3 regions of the Novosphingobium sp. HR1a genome follow, and region 1 is predicted to be linked to each of the others. Evidence: predicted binding sites of a transcription regulator. Region 1 holds the regulator's gene; each other region holds the start of a gene.
The links. Region 1 encodes LexA, which represses DNA repair genes until DNA is damaged. Its sites were predicted from a motif close to GTTCCNCNCTTGTTCT; they were not measured.
Positions count from the first base shown of each region.

Region 1 (4,264 bases):
ATCGAAGCCGCTGCGACCGAGCGTGGCCTCGACTGCCTCGTCGAAGTTCACAACGAATCTGAAATGGAGCGTGCAAGTCGTTTGAAATCGCGCCTTATTGGTGTGAATAACCGTGACCTGCGACGTTTCGCCACCGATATCGGCACGACTGAGCGCCTCGCCCCGCTGGCGCCGGCAGGCACGCTGCTGGTGAGCGAAAGCGGCATCAACGTCCATGCCGATCTGGTACGCCTGTCCTCGTGCGGCGCCCGGACATTCCTCGTCGGCGAAAGCCTCATGCGCCAGAACGACATCGAGGCAGCCACGCGCGCGCTACTAACCGGAGCCTGAACGCCATGGGTTCGCGATGAGCAAGTCCCTCACTCACATCGACCCGGACGGCAACGCGCACATGGTCGACGTTGGCGCCAAGGCCGAGACGCAGCGCATCGCCGTGGCATCCGGACGCATTTCCATGAGCGCGGATGCCCTTGCCGCGATCCGCGCCGGGAATGCTCCGAAGGGTGACGTGCTTGGAACCGCGCGCATTGCTGGCATCATGGCGGCCAAGCGGACGGCCGATCTCATCCCCATGTGCCACCCGCTGCCGCTCGATGCCGTAAACCTCGACTTCGCTTTCGAGGATAATGCTATCCGCGTCATCGCGAAGGCTTCGCTGACCGGTCGCACCGGGGTAGAAATGGAAGCGATAACAGCAGCTTCTATCGCACTTGTCACAATTTACGACATGGCCAAAGCGCTCGACAAGGGCATGGTCATCGGAGACATCCGCCTGGTCGAGAAAATCGGCGGTAAATCAGGCCATTGGAAGATGGACGGATGGACTGAATGAACGGCTCCGCGCCGCTCTCTCTGGAGGAGGCACAAGCTCGCCTCCTCGCGCTCGTCACCCCGCTGTCGATAGAGCGTGTCGATATCGAAGGCGCGCTCGGCCGTTTCCTGGCTGAACCGCTGCACGCCAGACGCACGCAGCCCTCCGCAAATCTGTCAGCCATGGACGGCTACGCCGTCACGGCAGGCGACATGCGCGGCCCCTGGAGGATCGTCGGTGAAAGTGCCGCCGGGCATCCTTATGTCGGCCCGCTCTCGCAAGGAGAGGCAGTCCGAATTTCGACGGGCGCGATGCTGCCGCCCGACGCGGCGGCCGTCATAATCCAGGAAGACCTGACACGCGAGGGCGCGAACCTTATACTCTCGGGCGAGCCGCCCGCACCGGCGCACAAGCACATCCGCCATTGCGGGATGGATTTTGCCCAGGGCGTGGAAGTCCTGCCCGCTGGTCTGCACATCGCGCCCGCGCAGATGGCGCTGGCGATCGCGGCCGGCCATACGCACCTTCCCGTGCATCGCACACCGCGCCTGACCGTGATCGACAGCGGCGACGAACTCGCCTCCGATCCGGAGCGCTGTGCACCGCACCAGGTTCCCGCCAGCAACGGCGCGATGCTGACGGCCATGGCGCGTTCGCTGGGCGTGGATGCGCGGCGGATCGGCCCGGTGCCCGATACGATCAAGGCAATAACCTCCGCTTTCGAAGCATCCGCCGATGCCGACCTCATCGTAACGAGCGGCGGCGCTTCGGTCGGCGATCACGACCTCATTCGTCCGGCACTCGAAAGCTGGGGCGCGGGCATCGATTTCTGGCGTGTCGCGATCAAGCCCGGCAAACCAATCCTAGTCGCCACCCGCGACGTGGCAGGACGCCGTCAGATCGTGCTGGGCCTGCCGGGCAATCCGGTCTCCAGCTACGTCACCGCTTACCATTTCCTGCTCCCCGTCCTGCGCGCGATGCAGGGGGCTGCGCGCCCCTTGCCCATGCGGCTGACAGCCCGGCTGGCCATGCCGCTGCACCCAAGCGGCCGTCGCCGGGAATTCCTGCGCGGTTGGTGGGACGGAGAAAATGTGACGGTAAGCCCGCTGCAGGACAGCGGCGCCCTGTCGTCCCTGGCGGCAAGCAACGTGCTGGTCGATCGGTCGGCGCTGGCCGGTCCGGCACAGGCTGGTGAAGAAGTCCGGATATACTTGCTCCAGAACGGCGGTATTGCCTGAAGTATCGGCAATTGGTTGCTTGATTGTTCCCTCAATGTTCACTACCAGAACAAACGCGATCAGGGTTTGCCTGGTTCGGAGGTCACGAGAAGGCAGCGACATGTTGACGCGCAAGCAGCACGAATTGCTCCGGTTCATCCAGGTCCGGCTTGAGGAGACAGGCATCTCCCCCAGCTTCGAGGAGATGAAGGAGGCGCTCGACCTCAAGTCCAAGTCCGGTGTTCACCGACTGATTTCCGCACTGGAAGAACGCGGCTTCATCCGCCGCCTTCCCAACCGTGCACGTGCGCTCGAAGTCTTGCGCCAGGCCGATGACACGGGAAGCAAGGCCCTGCGTCCTTCTGCAGCGAACAGCAATGATGGATTGGCGCGTCCGCAGACGCCGCGTCGTTCCGTCGAAGCCGCCAACGACGTTATCGAGATCCCGCTGCACGGGCGTATTGCCGCAGGTGTGCCGATCGAGGCTCTCGAAGGACAGTCCATGTTGCCTGTCCCTGCCGCCCTGCTTGGCTCCGGCGAGCATTACGCGCTCGAGGTCTCCGGCGACTCGATGATCGAGGCGGGCATTCTGGATGGTGATTTCGCCCTCGTGAAGCGCACGAATGCCGCTCGCGACGGCGAGATCGTCGTTGCCCTGATCCGCGGGGAAGAGGCCACCCTCAAGTACCTTCGGCGCGAGGCGGGAATGGTGCGGTTGGATCCCGCAAATGCCGCTTACGAACCGCAGATTTACGGTGCGGACGAAGTGGAAGTCCAAGGCAAGCTCGCCGGCCTGCTTCGACGGTACAACTGACACGGCCACGCTGCGCCATGAAGGCCTTGGCGCAGCAGCAACCGGTAATTACTGCGATTTGCGCGGCGCAGGAGCATTCCTGTAACGGTGAACAGGCCGGGGACGCCACCAGCCGTGTTCACCTTGGGTCTGGGCTACCGTATCGATACGGGCCTTGCCCAGATATACCGCCAGCCCGCCAGTCTGCCCAAGCGATCCTCGATCGGCCTTGAACCAGCGCGGCTTGCAACTGCGCGGCAGCCAGCGATCCGATATGACGATGTCGCTGCGTTCGCATGCAGCGGCGAGCGACCGTTCCGCGACGGCATCGCGGCCCCGCGAAACCAGCACATGCCACGTGGTGCCGGAGCGTCTGACCGGCAAGGCGCAGAAATCACGGTTGCAGCGGGCACCCGGGAACTTGTCGAACGTGACCGGGTCTGCCTCGATCCCGGCGAATTCCATGAGATTGTCCCGGGCGTAGCCGCTTTCGCTGTTTCGAAGCAGGTAAAGCCGTTTCCCGCCATCTTCGACCAGCCCGACATGGCGACCATCTCCGGACACCAGCATGTCCGCCGCCGGTGCGGTCGCCAGCAAGAACACACCGACCGAGGCGATCGGTAGCCCGGCCCAGCGAATGCGGCCGCTCCAAAGGCCCATCCACAGACCTCCCGCGACGAAAAGCAGGAATGCCCAGGTGTCTGTACCGGGAAGCAGGTTCACAGCGCCCGGTCTCGACGCGAACCAGCGGGCCAGGCCGACCAGCAGGTCTATCGAGATTCCGGCGAGCCACCAGACCGGCCCGCCCAGCCCGGCGATATCGAGGACCAATGCACAAGCCAGCAAAGGCATCACGACAAAGGTAGACAGCGGAATTGCCGCCACGTTGGCCAGCGCTCCATACACTCCGGCGCGGTGGAAATGATACAGGCCGATCGGCATGAGCGCGAGGTCGATGACCACGCCCGTCAGCAGCAGGAGGGAAAGATGGCGAAGCCCGGTCATGGCAAGCCCTTCGTCGCGCGGTCCAAGGAAGTGCCGCACGGGCTTGGCCGTACTGACGGCGATCAGCGCCAGGACCGCGCCGAAGCTCAGTTGGAAGCTCGGCCCGATCACCGCCTCCGGCCAGAGCAACAGGACGCAGAACGCCGCCACCGCAAGCATGCGCAGGGACAAGGGCTCCCGCCCCAAAGCCAGTGCGATCAGGACCAGGAGGGAGCCGATGCAGGACCGAACGGTCGGAACTTCCGACCCGGAAAGCAAAGTGTAAGCGACGCCTGCAGCGGCCCCCGCACCGGCCGCGACGACCGGCAGCCTCACCCTCAGGGCCACCCACGGGAACAGCGCCAGCAACCGGATGACCAGTAGATAGACCGCCCCGACCATCGCGCTGACATGCAGGCCGCTGATCGAGAGCAGATGCGCCAACCCCGAGTCGCGCAT
Region 1 is NZ_JABXWS010000033.1:95,750-100,013, reverse strand. It holds gene trpC (indole-3-glycerol phosphate synthase TrpC) at 1-330, shown strand, start outside; gene moaC (cyclic pyranopterin monophosphate synthase MoaC) at 347-832, shown strand; gene HWN72_RS06700 (molybdopterin molybdotransferase MoeA) at 829-2,049, shown strand; gene lexA (transcriptional repressor LexA) at 2,150-2,842, shown strand; gene HWN72_RS06690 (ComEC/Rec2 family competence protein) at 2,891-4,264, opposite strand, start outside.

Region 2 (4,264 bases), on a different contig from region 1:
GCAAGCGGGAGTCTGCGGTCAGACTGGTCGGGAATTGCGATGATACGCCGGTTTTTGCACCATAGTGGCGGGCGGGTTACGGAAGAAGGGAAGAAGACGCAGGGGAGCATAGCCCCCCTGCACCCCCGTTACCTGTCGTCGCCGCGCGTGCAGCAGTCTTGGGTACGCATTGCCTTCGTGGATCATGGTGCCGCGGGCCATTTCGACATGGAAGGCGGTTTCGCCGCGGAAAGCGCATGACTGTGAACGATTCTCTGCGTGAGCACTGCAAGCGCTTCAGTCGTATATTCAGAAGATGTCCAAGATCGAACAATCCCTCGCCCTGCCCTTGCGGCGCCTGACCAATCCCATCCAACTGAGCATCGGCGCCGCCGTGACAGTAGCCGGTACCATCCTGGCCTTGGCCCACCTCTAATTTCTTCCATCATTCGTCATTGCGAGCGCAGCGAAGCAATCCAAGGCCGCGTAAACCGCCATGGATTGCTTCGCTGCGCTCGCAATGACGAGGACTTTGCCCGACAGCCCAACGCCGCTGCAAGGCACAAGGCCGACAGTCCCGGGAGCGCGAGGGTGTTAACCCTCGCATTTCTCCTTCAACTTCCTACCGAAACAAAAAACCCCGACATTCCTGCCGGGTCTTTTTGTCGGATCAGGCGTCGTCCTCGGAAGGTCCGACCATCATTTCCTCCGCCAGACCGTCGGTCTTGGTGCGGATCGCCTTCTCGAGACGATCGCAGACTTCGGGGTTGGTCTTGAGGTAGGTCTTGGCGTTCTCACGCCCCTGCCCGATGCGGATCGAATCGTAGCTGAACCATGCGCCCGACTTCTCGACGAGGCCGGCCTTGACGCCGAGGTCGAGGATTTCGCCGATCTTGGAGACGCCTTCGCCGTACATGATGTCGAATTCGACCTGCTTGAACGGCGGGGCGACCTTGTTCTTGACGATCTTGACGCGGGTGGCGTTGCCGACGACTTCGTCGCGGTCCTTGATCGCGCCGGTGCGGCGGATGTCGAGGCGGACCGAGGCGTAGAACTTGAGCGCGTTACCGCCCGTGGTCGTCTCCGGGTTGCCGTACATGACGCCGATCTTCATGCGCAGCTGGTTGATGAAGATCACCATGCAGCGCGAGCGGCTGATCGAACCGGTCAGCTTGCGCAGCGACTGGCTCATCAGGCGGGCCTGGAGGCCGACGTGGCTGTCGCCCATCTCACCTTCGATTTCGGCGCGAGGGACGAGGGCGGCGACCGAGTCGACCACCAGCACGTCGATCGCGTTCGAACGCACCAGCGTATCGACGATTTCCAGCGCCTGCTCACCGGTGTCGGGCTGCGAGACGATCAGTTCGTCGATGTTGACGCCCAGCTTCTTGGCATAGACCGGGTCGAGCGCGTGTTCGGCGTCGATGAAGGCGGCGGTGCCGCCGGTCTTCTGCGCTTCGGCGATGCAGTGCAGCGCGAGCGTGGTCTTGCCCGAGCTTTCCGGGCCGTAGATTTCGATCACGCGGCCGCGCGGCAGGCCGCCGACGCCGAGTGCGATATCCAGACCGAGCGAGCCGGTGGAGATCGCTTCGACCTGCATGGTCTCCTTCGAGCCCAGCTTCATCGCGGAGCCCTTGCCGAACGCCTTGTCGATCTGTGCGAGCGCGGCTTCGAGCGCCTTCTGACGGTCCATGGAGTCCTTTTCCTTGCCTTCCTGGATCAGCTTGAGCTGAGCGGCCATATTACTTACCTCCTGCTACCTAGCTGACCGGAAAGGTCAACGTCACGAAGCGACCTGTACTCGCTTCGTTCCACCAGAACAAGATAGGAACTTCGGCAGATTTCCGTTTTTTAACGCGGGAATCAGCCCTTGGCGGTCTGCGCCAGAACTTCCCCGACTTTTTCGGAGAGCTGCTGGACCGAGAACGGCTTGGGCATGAACCAGGCGTTGGGGATGCCGATCTGCTTGCGCAGCTGCTCCTCCGCATAGCCCGACATGAACAGCACCGGCAGGTCGGGCGCGAAGCGGCGAATCTCGCGCGCCATGGCTGGACCGTCGAGCGTGGGCATGACGACGTCGGAGACGACGAGGTCGAACTGGCCGCCCTCCTCCACCAGTTCGAGGCCTTCTTCGCCGTCGCGCGCGCAGGTGACCTGGTAGCCCTGCCGGGTGAGCGCGCGTTCGGCGACGATGCGCACCGGGTCCTCATCCTCGACCAGCAGAATCGAACCGCCGCCCGCCCACTGCGTCGGCGGCGGGGTGGGGGCGACGATCGCCTTTTCAGGGAGACTGCCGGGGGTCGCATGGTGGACCGGGAGATAGACGGTGAAGCGCGTGCCGCCGCCTTTGCCATTTTGGCCCACGTCGGTCTCGGCGAAGATGAAGCCGCCCGACTGCTTGACGATGCCGTAGACGGTCGAGAGGCCGAGGCCGGTGCCCTTGCCCTGCTCCTTGGTGGTGAAGAACGGCTCGAAGATCTTGCCGAGGATTTCGGGCGGGATGCCGCCGCCGGTATCCTCGACGATGAGCGCGGTGTACTCGCCCGCCGGGATGATCTCGGACCGCATCGCGCGCACGTCGGTGGTGGTGATGCGGCGGGTCGCGAGCGTCAGCTTGCCCGCACCGTCGCCGCGCGATTGCATGGCGTCGCGGGCGTTGACGCACAAGTTGACGATGACCTGCTCGAGCTGCGTCGGGTCGGCGCGGACGGGGCCGAGATCGCGGTCGTGGGTGACGGCAAGCTGGATTTTCTCGCCGATCAGGCGGCGCAGCATCTGCGAGACGTCGGCGACGACGTCGGGCACCTGGATTACCTCGGGCCGGAGCGTCTGCTGGCGCGAGAAGGCGAGCAACTGGCGGGTCAGCGAGGCGGCGCGGTTGGAGTTGGCGCGGATCTGCTGGATGTCGTCATAGTCCGAATCGCCCGGCGTATGGCGCATCAGCATGAGGTCGCAGGTGCCGAGAATGGCGGTGAGCACGTTGTTGAAATCGTGCGCGACGCCGCCCGCAAGCTGGCCCACCGCCTGCATCTTGGTGGCCTGTGCTACCTGACGCTTGAGGCGCATTTCCTCAGAGGTATCGGTAAGCCCGAGCAACACGGCGGCATCGCCAAGGCCGCGCACGCCCGCGAGGCTGAGCGAGACGGGATCATCCGGCTGACTGGTCAGGCGGATCGCGAGGTCTCCCGCCGCAGCCGGGCCTTGCGCGAAGCGACGGATCGCTTCGGACAGCGCGCGCTTGTCATCCTTGACGACGAGGTCGGTCGGGTAGGTCGGCGGTTCCTGCCCTTCGTGGCCGGCCGCGCGCATGAAGGCCGGGTTGGCGAAGAGGAGGCGTCCGTCGCGGTCGGCCATGGCGAGGCCAAGCGGGAGCTGGCTGAGAAGTGCCTCCAGATGCGGCGCGGAGCCGGTGCCGCCGCCTCCGGTGCCGATGCCCTGCGAGGCCTCGACCACGAGCATCAGCGACGGGGTCGTGTTGGGGTCGGCCTCGTCGGTACGGTCAGGGTCGGTGACGGGGACGTGATAGAGCACCAGCGCGCCGCCGCGTCCGCCATCGCGCGCCCAGCCGATCCGCTCGCCCTCCTCCTGGCCGAGCAGCGCGACGAAGTCGGCGCCGGTCATGTCGGCATGGGCATCACCGGTGGCGCGCAGGGCGAAACCGGCGCTCGCGGCGCGGATAGTGCCGTCGGGATCGACCAGCGCGGCGGCGATGCCCGCCTTGGAAAGGCCGCGTCCCAGCTTGCCATCAAGCTGCGCGACGAGTTCGCCGACCGGGTCGCTGGAGCCGATGGCGCCGATGCGCCAGACGAGGAAGTCGTCGCCCCTGCCGGTGCGGCGCACGTCTGCGCGCCAGTGGACGCCGTCCTCGTTGGCGATCTCGGCCGTGCCGTGACCGTCGCGCCAGGCGCGACGAGTGGCTTCGGCGAGGCGTTCGAGCGAGATCGGCAGAACCGGCAGGCTGGGCGGCGCGGCAGCGGGGCCGAACCAGTTCTCGAAACAGGAATTGGCGCAAGTCAGGCGCCCGGCACGGTCGGTGACGGCGATCGCCATGTCGGCGCGCTCGATCCCGGCGACGGTGACCGACCAGTCGGGCTGGGCGAACTCGACCTCGGCGGCGGGCGCGCGGCGGCGGGCGAGCGCCCATGCGCCTGCACCGAACACGAGGATTGCGGCGAGGAACGTCGCCATCAGCAGCACGTCGCCCGAGACGACCCAGATCAGCACGGCGCTCAGAAGCAGGGCTCCGACGACGACGAGGACGTCAGTGCGCAGTCCGGGGCGCTGT
Region 2 is NZ_JABXWS010000045.1:43,573-47,836, forward strand. It holds gene recA (recombinase RecA) at 650-1,720, opposite strand; gene HWN72_RS10805 (ATP-binding protein) at 1,843-4,264, opposite strand, start outside.
Region 2: a site for LexA is predicted at 1,796-1,811, ahead of recA (recombinase RecA). Genes of this name have one in related genera too.

Region 3 (4,264 bases), on a different contig from region 1:
GAACGCGCGGAGGCCTTCGGAGTTGCACTCAGCCGACTCCACTCGCCGCAAGCAACTGCGCGAGACCGGCAAGATCTTCAGCGAAGCGCCCCTGTTCGCGCTCCCGGCTCTCACCGTCGAGACGAAGCAGGTAACTGGGGTGCGCGGTGAGCCAGACACGTGTGCCGTCAGGCAGGTAAAGTGCCCGGCCACGTTCGCGTCCGATCGCCGGGGTGCGGCCCAGCAAGCCGCGCGCGCTGCTCGCGCCAAGGGCCAGCACGACTTTCGGCTTTACCAGCGCGCGTTCGTTGTCGAGCCACCAGCGGCACATATCGATCTCGCCCGCCGTAGGGGCCTGGTGCAATCGCCGCTTGCCGCGCGGGGCGAACTTGAAGTGCTTGACCGCGTTGGTGACGTAAGCCGCCGTCCGGTCCACGCCTGCCTCGCCGAGCGCGCGGTCGAGCAATTGCCCGGCTGGCCCGATGAAGGGGCGATTTTCGCGCTCCTCGGTATCGCCGGGCTGTTCCCCGACGATCATGAGGTCGGCGGTCTGCGGCCCTTCGCCCATGACGGCGCGCGTGCCGTTGCACCCGATCGGACAGCGGCGGCATTGTGCAATACCTTCGGCGATGGCCTGCAGGCTGAAGGGCGCGGCTTCCTGCTGGAAAAGATCGGCACCGCTGGCGATCATCGCAGCCTCGCGCTTGTGCGCCCCCGCGATGAGATCGGGAATCTGGCGAGCTTCGGGCAGGTTCTTCCAGTACCGGCGGGGCATCTCCTTGAGCATCATGCCCACCTTGAGCCGCGCCGGATTGAAGATCGAGCGATAGTAGCCGAGCCACAGGTCCTCGGTCGCGTCCTCAGCCGGCGCGTCCGCACGCGATGCGGGCGGGCCTTCCAGCAATACTTCCCCGTTCCAGTGCAGGGAAAGGCGGGGCGTCAGGATCGACCAGCGCTGGCTGGCGAAGCGGTTGACGAAGAAATCGGCGTTGGCGCGCTCGATCCGGTGTTCGGGCTCGAACCAGGCGACGAAGCGTTCGATCCCGTCTTCGTCGGCTACGCTGCGGAAACGGACGAAAGCGCGCATCTTGTGAATGTCCCGCCGGACCTGCTTCGCCATGCGCTCCAGCGCTGCGACGTCGCGATCGGCGGCATCCTCGAGCAGGCGAGGCCGGTCCTGCAGCCGCCAGAGCACGCGATAGAGCAGCCCCAGCCGCGCGGCGTCGCAGTGCAGGACGACGCTTCCGGCAAGGTCGAGAAAAGCCCGGCTCGCCCGCACCTGACGCAAGGGTTCCGCAGACTGGGGCGACGACGGTGCGGCGAAAAGATCCGCCGAACCGTCCGCATCGCCCCAGGCCGTCGCCTCGGGCGCTATGCCGCGCGCAACCAGCCGCCGGGCCTCGTCGCGCCAGGCCTCGAAGTCGTCGGGCTGCCCGATGGCCGCGGCGATCATGCGAACAATTCCATCTGCTGCGCCGGTGGAGCAAGGCGCGCTCGCAAGTCCGCGCGGTCGAGGAGCAGGGTGGGGCGCCAGTCGTCGGTGACGATGAAAGGCCGCAGCTTCTTCACCGAGACGCTGAGCCGCGCGAGATCTTCCAGCCGGATCGATCGATGCCGCCGCGCGGCGAGGATCGCATCGACCGCCTTCACGCCAAGCCCCGGCACTCGCAACATCGCTTCACGCGGGGCGCGGTTCAGATCGACCGGGAACCGGTCCCGGAACTTGAGCGCCCAGGCGAGCTTGGGGTCGATATCGAGAGGCAGCATGCCATCATCCTCGGTCGCCTGTTGCACGTCCTGCGGCGCGAAACCGTAAAAGCGCATCAACCAGTCGGATTGATAGAGCCGATGCTCCCGCATCAGCGGCGGGCGCCTCAGAGGCAATACGGCGCTGGCCTCGGGGATCGGACTGAAGGCAGAATAGTACACGCGCTTGAGGGCAAAGCGGTCGTAGAGCGTACTGGCCTTTCCCACGATCTGGGCATCGCTGGCGCCGTCCGCGCCGACGATCATCTGGGTCGATTGCCCGGCGGGGGCAAATATGGGCGCTTTGCGAAAACGCTTTCGAGCATCATGCGCCTCGGTTATCGCGCCCGAAAGCCTGCCCATGGCACCTTCTATGGTGGCCGCGTTCTTGTCCGGCGCAAGGCGAGACAATCCCGCTTCGGTAGGCAGTTCGACGTTGATCGAGACCCGGTCCGCCCACAGCCCGGCCTGAGCCACCAGTTCGGGTTCCGCCTCCGGAATTGTCTTTAAATGGATGTATCCACGAAAATCGTGCTCTTCCCGCAGGATACGTGCGACCTCTATCAACTGTTCCATCGTATGGCTGGAAGACTTCACGATCCCGGAGGAGAGAAACAGCCCCTCGATATAGTTGCGACGATAAAACGAAAGCGTGAGATCTACCACTTCCTGCGGCGTGAAACGCGCGCGGCGCACGTTCGAGCTTTTGCGGTTGATGCAGTAATGGCAATCGAAGATGCAGTGGTTCGTCAGCAGCAACTTCAGCAGCGAAATGCACCGCCCGTCCGGGGCATAGGCATGGCAAATGCCCATGCCCTCCGTCGAGCCCAGCCCGCGTCCGTCACGACTGTTTCTTTTTGCGGTACCGGACGACGCGCAGGAGGCATCATACTTGGCGGCATCGGCAAGAATTTCGAGACGGTCCATGATGGAGGAACGAGACATATGTTCCTTATATGTTCCAATCAAATCCTTTGCAAGTCGGCCGATGGTGAGTCGTCATATCCGTTTAATCCGGATTGGTACGATCGCGTCGGCGACCCAGATTGGGGGTGCTGCCGACGGGTCAGCAATGCTAACCCCCTGTCAAACGGCAGCGGTCGCGGCGATCGGTGTCCCGGTCGTCGCGACCTTTTGATCTGTGTGGGCAGCTTCTATTTTCCGGATGCATTTGCCGCCGAGCTGGCGGGTCGGTCACCCTGGAGCCAGTCGTGTCCGTCCGGAGCTCGGTTCAGCTGCCGAAGTACAGGTTATCGAGGCTGTCGTCCGCGGCGATCTGCGCCGATGCTCCCGCCGCTGCGACATGGCCGCCGCGCAGCACATAGGCGCGGCTGGACAGGTTGAGCGCCAGATCGGCCATCTGATCGACGATCATCATCGCCATGCCTTCGTCGCGAAGCTGCCGAAGCTGTTCGAACAAGTCCGACGTCATCTGCGGCGACAGCCCCAGCGAAGGTTCGTCGAGCAGGAGCAGGCGCGGCTGGGCCATCAGGGCGCGGCCGATGGCCAGCATTTGCTGTTCTCCGCCCGACAGCAGCCCGGCCTGCCGGTCCAGCATGGTGGCAAGGCGGGGAAAGCGCTCCAGTATCGCCGACATGCGTGCCGCCGCATTCTCACGGCGGGTATAGCCGCCGAGCCGCAGGTTGTCGTGGACCGACAGTTCGGGGAAAACCTGCCGTCCTTCCGGAACCAGTACCAGCCCCTGGCGTACGCGGGCGCGGCTGTCTTGCGCACCGATCTGCGTGCCTTCGAGCCGGAGATGGCCCGAACGCGGCGCCATCAGTCCGGAAAGGATGCGCATCAGCGTGGATTTGCCCGCGCCGTTCGCGCCCAGCAGGGCGACGGCTTCGCCGGGGCGGACTTCGATGTCGATGCCGTGCAGCACATCGACTGCGCCATAACCTGCGTGGATCGCGTAGGCGCCAAGGCAGGGCTCTCCGCCTTTCGGAACGGCCGGGGCCTGTCCGCCGATCCGTCTTTCGCCCAGATAGGCTTCGCGCACGAGAGGGTCGGCCTGGATCTCGGCCGGTGTGCCTTGTGCGATCAATGCGCCGGTGCGCAGCACGGCAACCTGATCCGACACGCTCATCACGAGCGCCATGTCGTGCTCGACCAGCCCGACGCCGATCCCGGCTGCGGCGATCTGGCGCAGTAGGTCGCCCAGCACGCGTTTTTCCGCTTGCGAGAGCCCGGCGGCGGGTTCGTCGAGCAACAGGGTGTCGGGATCGGTCGCCAGCGCGCGGGCGATCTCGACAAGTCGCCGGTCGACATGCGCCAGCACACCCGCGATCGTCGATGGTGCGCCCTCGAAGCCGCAGGCCAGCAGCAGGGCGCGCGCATGCCGCACATCCGTGCCGGTCCGGTCGAGCGCCTTGCCGTGCAGCGCGCCAAGGCGGCCCTTGCGCATGGCGAGCAGGACGTTGTCTTCCAAGCTCATGCTGTCGAACAGGGCCGAGGTCTGGTAAGTGCGGGCCACGCCCGCCCTTGCGGACAGCCAGGGTCTGCCGGGCGCGAGCAAGGTGTCTGCGATCCTGCGCTC
Region 3 is NZ_JABXWS010000039.1:24,875-29,138, reverse strand. It holds gene HWN72_RS09295 (UdgX family uracil-DNA binding protein) at 29-1,432, opposite strand; gene HWN72_RS09290 (putative DNA modification/repair radical SAM protein) at 1,429-2,670, opposite strand; gene HWN72_RS09285 (ATP-binding cassette domain-containing protein) at 2,957-4,264, opposite strand, start outside.
Region 3: a site for LexA is predicted at 2,673-2,688, ahead of HWN72_RS09290 (putative DNA modification/repair radical SAM protein). Genes of this name have one in related genera too.